2 regions of the Streptomyces sp. NPDC059743 genome follow, and region 1 is predicted to be linked to the other one. Evidence: riboswitches for the same ligand, from Rfam matches in the RefSeq annotation. Region 1 holds a riboswitch; the other holds the start of a gene.

Evidence for each region. A riboswitch is a leader RNA that binds a small molecule or an ion and turns the genes downstream of it on or off. The one in region 1 is predicted to bind glycine.
Region 2: another riboswitch for glycine. It lies ahead of gcvT (glycine cleavage system aminomethyltransferase GcvT); the one in region 1 lies ahead of gcvP (aminomethyl-transferring glycine dehydrogenase).

Annotation. Positions count from the first base shown of each region.
Region 1 is NZ_JBHWGS010000026.1:8,741-12,931, reverse strand. It holds gene gcvP (aminomethyl-transferring glycine dehydrogenase) at 1-1,718, opposite strand, end outside; glycine riboswitch at 1,895-1,991, opposite strand; gene ACFV6H_RS34620 (PRC-barrel domain-containing protein) at 2,103-2,507, shown strand; gene ACFV6H_RS34615 (DNA polymerase IV) at 2,396-3,937, opposite strand; gene ACFV6H_RS34610 (MerR family transcriptional regulator) at 4,031-4,191, opposite strand, start outside.
Region 2 is NZ_JBHWGS010000001.1:456,092-460,282, reverse strand. It holds gene ACFV6H_RS02065 (enhanced serine sensitivity protein SseB) at 1-409, opposite strand, end outside; gene ACFV6H_RS02060 (AAA family ATPase) at 694-1,380, opposite strand; glycine riboswitch at 1,555-1,652, shown strand; gene gcvT (glycine cleavage system aminomethyltransferase GcvT) at 1,800-2,939, shown strand; gene gcvH (glycine cleavage system protein GcvH) at 3,131-3,508, shown strand; gene glyA (serine hydroxymethyltransferase) at 3,542-4,191, shown strand, end outside.

The sequences.
Region 1 (4,191 bases):
CCGGCGTTGGGCTGGAGGGACACCGCGTCGTAGCCGGTGACCTCGGCGAGCCGCTCCTCCAGCTCCCTGATCAGCGTCAGATAGCCCTGGGCCTGCTCGGCGGGCGCGAAGGGATGCAGCGCGCCGAACTCGGGCCAGGTGACCGGCTCCATCTCGGTGGTCGCGTTCAGCTTCATGGTGCAGGAGCCGAGCGGGATCATGCCGCGGTCCAGCGCGTAGTCGCGGTCGGCGAGCCTGCGCAGATAGCGCAGCATCGCCGTCTCCGAGCGGTACTGGTGGAAGACGGGATGCGTCAGATAGTCGTCGCTGCGCAGCAGCGTCCCGGGCAGGGCGTCGTCCGTCGTCGCGTCCAGCGCGTCGAGGTCGCCCTCGACACCGAACGCGGTCCATACGGCGGTCAGTTGGGTGCGGCCGGTGGTCTCGTCGCAGGCCAGGGAGATGTGGTCGGCGTCGACGAGATGGAGGTTGACACCGTCCTCGCGGGCGGCGGCGACCACCTCGGCGGCCCGGCCGGGCACACGGGCGGTGAGAGTGTCGAAGTACGCGCCGTGCACGATCTCGACGCCGCCCGCGCGCAGGCCCTCGGCGAGGAGCGTCGCGTACCGGTGGGTGCGTCGGGCGATGCCGCGCAGCCCTTCCGGGCCGTGGTAGACCGCGTACATGCCCGCCATGACGGCGAGCAGCACCTGGGCGGTGCAGATATTGCTGGTGGCCTTCTCACGGCGGATGTGCTGCTCACGGGTCTGGAGCGCCAGCCGGTACGCCTTGTTCCCGTCGGCGTCCACCGAGACTCCGACGAGCCGGCCCGGCAGGCTGCGCGCGAACTTCTCGCGTACGGCCATGAATCCGGCGTGCGGTCCGCCGAAGCCCATCGGAACACCGAACCGCTGGGTGGTACCGACCGCGATGTCCGCGCCCAGCTCACCGGGCGAGGTGAGCAGGGTGAGCGCGAGCAGATCGGCGGCCACGGTGACGATCGCGCCGAGCCCGTGCGCCTGCTCGACCACGGACCTGATGTCCCGTACGGCACCGGAGGCGCCCGGGTACTGGAGCAGCACACCGAAGACACCGCGCTCGGCGACCTCGGCCGGGATGCCCTCGCTCAGATCGGCGACCACGACCTCGACGCCGGTCGGCTCGGCGCGGGTCCGGATCACGGCGACGGTCTGCGGCAGGGCGTCGGCGTCCACCAGGAAGACACCGCCCTTGACCTTGCCGACACGGCGGGCGAGCGCCATCGCCTCGGCCGCCGCCGTGCCCTCGTCCAGCAGGGAGGCGCCGGAGGTCGGCAGACCGGTCAGATCGGCGACGACGGTCTGGAAGTTCAGCAGCGCCTCCAGACGTCCCTGGGAGATCTCCGGCTGGTACGGCGTGTACGCGGTGTACCAGGCCGGGTTCTCCATCACATTGCGCAGGATCACCGGCGGTGTGAACGTGCCGTAGTAGCCGAGCCCGATCATCGGGGCCACCACGTCGTTGCGCGAGGCGAGCGTGCGCAGTTCGGCGAGGACCTCGGCCTCGGTGCGCGCGCCGGGAAGGTCGAGGGCCTCCGCGCTCTTGATCGCGTCGGGCACCGCGGCGGCGGTCAGCTCGTCGAGCGAGCCGTAGCCGACCTGCGCCAGCATCTTCGCCTGCGCGCCGGCGTCGGGCCCTATGTGGCGCTGTTCGAAGGGGGTTCCTCGCTCAAGCTGCGCGAGCGGAATGCGGTGGGCGGTCATCGGGAGGCCTCCTGGTCCGACACGACCTACGAGGGGCACCAGGACGCGGGTGCCCGGACGGCCTCCCCCTCTGTCATCTCAACCTGAGAGCTTCACCGGCCCGCCTGCGGCGCACCGGCTTTCACCGTCGGTGAGAGCGGATGCCGTCCGACGCCCGCCCTGCTTTCCAGAGTGACCTCGTCCGCGCGGTACGGGGGCCTGAGAGATTCCGGGGAGGATTTGCTCCTTCGGCGCCTCCGGCGGTTCTCCGGAGGACTCTCCCGCACGGGGTCAGCAGCCACGGCCAGACTACCAGCGAGGCCTTCCGTACGACTTTCGAGTGGCCGACGCCCAGTTTCTGCACTTTTGTAGTGTTACGAGCAGGTGCGACCAGTTGGAGGGACCGTGGAGACCGATATCGATCCGCGCAGTCTGATAGGCCGCAAGGCGTTCGACCGCAATGGCCACAGGCTCGGCACGGTGGACGAGGTGTATCTGGACGATGCCACCGGCGTACCGGAGTGGGCGGCGGTCCGCACCGGGCTCTTCAGCCGTGACGCCTTCGTCCCGCTGGCGCCCAGCACACTGGTGAACGACGCGCTCCAGGTGCCCTTCGAGCGCGCGCTGATCAAGGACGCGCCCGACTTCGGTGTCGGCCGCCATCTCTCCCCGGAGCAGGAGCTCCAGCTCTACCACCACTACGGCCTCGCCCTGCCCGAGCCGGATCCGGAGCCACCGGAGCGGCCCGCCTCCCTGTCCGACCGGGACTCCGAACGCGACTTCGGCCGGCTGGCGGGCCAGGACGACTGAGCGGAATCCGGCGGCTCCGGCACCACGGGCAGCGGCACCAGAGGCAGTGGCTCGGAGAGCACCAGCTCGGGATCGTCGGTCCAGAACGTCCTCACCCGTCCCGGCGCGGATCCCGGCTCCTCGAACCGTACGGTCACGCGCCGCAGCCCACTGCCCTGCACCCAGCCCGCGCCGTACTCGGCATGGCGCACATCATGTCCGGCCGGAAAGCGCCGCTCGGCCGGCGCCTCCGGCTCCCGGGCCGAGGCGCTCCCGTCCTTCACCGGCGGTGAGGGCGCGGCCTCTGCCGGCTCATCCGACGCGGCGGACGTGGCGGCGGACGTGGCAGGGGGTATAGCCGCGGCGGGCTGCTCGGCCGCCGCGGCCTGCGCGAAGAGATCCTCCTGCGTGAAGTCCGCGAGGCCCGTCACGCCCACACCCAGCAGCCGCACTCCGCCCGTCGTGTCCACCGACTCCAGCAGCCGTCCCGCGGCCTCCCGCACCACGCCGGGATCGTCCGTGGGCCCGCGCAGCGTCTCCGAACGGGTCAGCGTCGAGAAGTCGTACCGCCGGACCTTGAGCACGACCGTCCGCCCGGAGTGCCCGGCCGCCCGCAGCCGCTGCACACACCGGTCCGCGAGCCGCTCCACCTCCACACGCACCCGTACCCGGTCGTGCAGATCGACGTCGAAGGTGTCCTCGACCGACACGGACTTGGTCTCGCGCTCCGACACCACCGGCCGGTCGTCGTGCCCGAGCGCCATCCGGTACAGCGAGGCGCCGTGCGCCTTCCCCAGCAGCCGTACGAGCTCGTCCTCGCCCGCCTCGGCCAGCTCCGCGACGGTGGTCATCCCGGCCCGGCGCAGATGCTCGCCGGTCGCGGGCCCTACTCCGGGCAGCGTCCGCACCGGCATCGGCCCGAGCAACTCGCGCTCCGTACCGGGCTCGATGAGGACCAGTCCGTCGGGCTTGGCCTGCTCCGAGCCGATCTTCGCCAGCATCTTGGATCCGGCGAGCCCCACCGAGCCGGTGAGCCCGGTGACCGCCCTGATGTCCCCGCGCAGCCGCTCACCGGCCGCGAGCGCCGAGGCCGTGTCATGAGCCGATCCGCCGGCCTCCAGATCCACGAAGGCCTCGTCCAGGCTCAGCGGCTCCACCAGCGGCGAGAGCCGGCCCAGCAGCTCCATGACCTGCTCGCTGACCGTGCGGTAGAGCGAGAACCGCGGCACCAGATACGCCGCGTTCGGCGCCAGCCGTCTCGCCTGGGCCATCGGCATCGCCGAATGCACTCCGAACCGCCGTGCCTCGTACGAAGCGGTCGAGACCACTCCGCGCGGGCCCAGACCGCCCACCACCACCGGTTTTCCGCGCAGACTCGGCTTCGCCGCCTGCTCGGCGGCGGCGAAGAAGGCATCCATGTCCAGATGCAGGATCGTCGGCGCGGATCTCACACCACCGATGCTGCCTCACACCACTGACAATCGGCCGGAGATTCCGGCCTCGGACCGGCTTCCGGCCTCGACCTCGGACGGCCCCGGTCGACGTCAGACGGCCCTGTCCCGGCGCCGACGCGCCAGCTCGTCCGCCGGGTTGTGACCGATCAGCGTCTCGCCGGTGTCGATCCGCTCGCCGTGGAGCTGCGACAGCGCGGCCTGGACATCCCGCCACACCACGCCGACGGCGATCCCGAAGACGCCCTGGCCGC
Region 2 (4,191 bases), on a different contig from region 1:
GGCCGCCGCTCGCCGGACCGTCGAGCGGTGTGCGGCCCGCCCGGCACAGCTCGGCGACGGCGGGCGGCGGCAGCGGCAGTCCGACCATGCCGCCCGGGTTGACGGCGATACCGAGCTGCGGAGGCAGGCCACGGGCGAAGTCGCGGGCGGGCGCCACGGTGAAGGGCATATGGGCGCCGACGCACTGGAGGAACTGCTGCTGGGAGCTGAAGACCGGGACGTACGGCGCGCCCTCTATCTCCAGGGTCGGCAGATCCAGACCGGGACTGTCCGGGCCCCCGCCGTTGGGCAGCGGCACCCAGACCTCGCTGCGTCCGAGCACCTCCACCAGCCGCCCGCCCGCGCCCCGGCTGCCGAGCGAGGCGGCGAGCACCTCTTCCAGCTCATTGCCCGGCCATGCAGTATTCACAGTCTTCCTCCGCCCTCGTGCCTGCCGCAGCACCTTAGGGTGTGTCCCCAAATTCGCGGCTGGCTCGAGCTGCCTGGCACGCACGCTCGCGGCGTTGTCGGAGTCAGCCAAGTACGTCCAGTACGAGGCTGATCCTCCGCCTTGCGATCGCACGCACCAGACACCGCGAGCCCCGCCCTCCGGGCGGACGCCGCGACTTTGCGGACACACCCTAACGCCGCAGACGGGAGCCCGTACCCGCGTGTGCGTGCGGCCCGTACCCGGGCGCGGCGGTCAGCGCGCCGTCAGTCGCCCGGTCCGGGAAGGAAGACGATCCGGTCCAGGGCTCCCGCCGCGTCGCGGTCGAGGAGCACCGCCGTGGCGCAGCCCTTGGGCAGGCGGCCCGATTCGGCGCCGCGCAGCAGACGGCGGACCGCCCTGCGGTGGCGGGCGAACGCGTACCCGGAGACGCCTCGACCGCGCTCCAGCTGGCCCGCGCGGGCCACCTCCGGCGCCACGTCCAGCAGGACGAGATGGAGCCCGCGGCCACGTCTGCGCGCCTCGCGGGCCAGCCAGCGCCGTACCCATCTCTGCGTACCGCAGTCGTGCACGACCACGCTCTCGCCGGAGCGGAGCGCGCGCCGCAGTCCCCCGTAATGCGCTATACGGACGAGCGGGCGGTAGACGGCATAGGGGAGGCCGCCCGGCAGTCTGCCCTCCCAGCGGTCCCTGGCGTCCTGCGAGTCGATCCCGCCGCCCTCGGCGGCCCGCCGGATCAAGGTGGACTTGCCGCTGCCCGGCAGCCCGGAGACCACCACCAGATCGCCCGCGGTGAAGGCCAGGGCGCCCGGCACCCGGGCCCGGCGCCCTCTCAGATCCCGTACGACCGCCACGGGCCGTGTCACGGCTCGCCGACCGGACACGCCCTGCTGAGCCGACTGCTGTGCCGGCACCCCCGCGGTCGTCACATATGCCCCGGACCTCTGCGACATCTTCGCCGTCCCCCTGTCAGCTCAGTCGGCCTGGCCCATGACCCTTGCCCACGAAGTGTAAAGAAATGGTAATGCGGCACAAGCTTTTCACGCCGTCCGGCCAGTTGCGGGCCAGGCGCTCCGAACCACCCGGATGCGTGCGATGATGTGCCCGCCAACTGCATACCGGCCGTTTGAATCCGCGCGGGAGAGTCCCGGTCACCGTGTGCGCCGGGCGCCGAAGGAGCAAGTTCCTCCCTTGAATCTCTCAGGCCCCGTACCGCGCGGACGAGGCAGATCTGAAAAGCGGGCCGCAGCGCTGCGGCTCCACCCAAGGTGCAAGTCATGACCCCTGATACGGGTGGTCGTGGTGAACCTCTCAGGTTCCGATGACAGATGGGGAGGACCGTCCTCGTCGTCATGCCCTGGGAGCCACACCGATGAATCACGCCCCGCCGAGCAGCGCCCCCCGTACGACCGCCCTCGACGCCGTGCACCGCGCGCTGGGCGCGACCATGACCGACTTCGCGGGCTGGGACATGCCGCTGCGGTACGGCAGCGAGCGCGACGAGCACACCGCCGTACGGACCAGGGCCGGGCTCTTCGATCTCTCGCACATGGGCGAGATCGCCGTCTCGGGTCCGGCCGCGGGCCGGCTGCTCGACTACGCGCTGGTCGGCAATATCGGCGCCGTCGCAGTGGGCCGCGCGCGCTACACCATGATCTGCCGCGAGGACGGCGGGATCCTGGACGATCTGATCGTCTACCGCCTCGGCGAGAACGAGTATCTGGTCGTCGCCAACGCCTCCAACGCCCAGACCGTGCTGGACGCGCTGACCGCCCGCGCGGCCGGCTTCGACGCCGAGGTACGGGACGACCGTGACGCGTACGCGCTGCTGGCCGTCCAGGGACCGCAGTCGCCGGGCATCCTCAAGACGCTGACCGACGCCGATCTGGACGCGCTCAAGTACTACGCGGGCCTGCCGGGCACCGTCGCCGGTGTCCCGGCGCTGATCGCCCGGACGGGCTACACCGGCGAGGACGGTTTCGAGCTCTTCGTCGAGCCCAAGCACGCGGAGACGCTGTGGCGGGCGCTGACCGAGGCGGGCGAGGGCGTCGGTCTGGTGCCGTGCGGGCTCTCCTGCCGCGACACGCTCCGTCTGGAGGCCGGGATGCCGCTGTACGGGAACGAGCTGACCACCGCTCTCACGCCGTTCGACGCGGGCCTCGGCCGAGTCGTGAAGTTCGAGAAGACGTCGAACGAAGGCGCCTTCGTCGGGCGCGAGGCCCTGGAGGCGGCGGCCGAGCGCGCCGCGAGCGCGCCGCCGCGCAAGCTGGTCGGTCTGATCGCCGAGGGCCGCCGGGTCCCGCGGGCGGGCTATCAGGTCGTCGCCGACGGCACGGTCGTCGGCGAGGTCACCTCGGGCGCGCCCTCCCCCACCCTGGGCAGGCCGATCGCCATGGCGTACGTCGACGCCTCGCACGCCGAGCCGGGTACGGCGGGCGTCGGAGTCGACATCCGGGGCACCCATGAGCCGTACGAGGTCGTGGCGCTGCCCTTCTACAAGCGCCAGAAGTGATACGGACGTCATCGGCGCCCCCCATTCCGCCTTCGTTCCAAAGGGATGCCGTCCCGGGGCCGTTCGGTTCCGGCCTCGTCCGTCTCCTTCCAGCTCCGTCCGGCTCTGTCCGGCTCCTTTCGTCTCGTTCCATCTCGTTCCGTAAGACAGCCGTTCCGCACCACTCCCCCGCGTACAGGAGAATTCAGGTCATGAGCAACCCCCAGCAGCTCCGCTACACCAAGGAGCACGAGTGGCTGACGGACCCCGTGGACGGGGTGTCGACGGTCGGGATCACCGAGTTCGCGGCCAACGCCCTCGGTGATGTCGTGTTCGCCCAGCTCCCCGACGTCGGTGACACGGTGACCGCGGGCGAGTCCTGCGGAGAGCTGGAGTCGACCAAGTCGGTCAGCGATCTCTACGCCCCGGTGACCGGTGAGGTCACCGAGACGAACCAGGACGTGGTGGACGATCCCTCACTGGTGAACTCCGCTCCGTTCGAAGGCGGCTGGCTGTTCAAGGTGCGCGTGGCGGAAGAGCCGTCCGATCTGCTCACCGCCGACGAGTACCAAGACTTTTCCGGCAACTGACGTGCTCCGGCCACTGACACCCCAGGGACTGTGATGTCTTCGAAGTCGCTTCTGAACTCCTCGCTCCATGAGCTCGACCCGGATGTCGCCGCCGCGGTCGACGCCGAGCTCCACCGTCAGCAGTCCACGCTCGAAATGATCGCCTCGGAGAACTTCGCTCCGGTCGCGGTCATGGAGGCGCAGGGCTCCGTCCTGACCAACAAGTACGCCGAGGGCTATCCGGGCCGCCGCTACTACGGCGGCTGTGAGCATGTCGATGTGATCGAGCAGATCGCCATCGACCGGGTGAAGGCGCTGTTCGGCGCGGAGCACGCGAACGTACAGCCGCACTCGGGCGCCCAGGCGAACGCGGCGGCGATGTTCGCGCTGCTCTCGCCCGGCGACACGATCATGGGTCTGAATCTCGCCCACGGCGGGCATCTCACCCATGGCATGAAGATCAACTTCTCCGGCAAGCTCTACAACGTCGTCGCCTACCACGTCGACGGCGAGACCGGCCAGATCGACATGGCCGAGGTCGAGCGGCTCGCCAAGGAGTCCCGTCCGAAGCTGATCGTGGCCGGCTGGTCGGCGTATCCCCGGCAGCTCGACTTCGCGGCGTTCCGCCGGATCGCGGACGAGGTCGGCGCGTATCTGATGGTCGACATGGCGCACTTCGCCGGTCTGGTCGCGGCCGGGCTGCA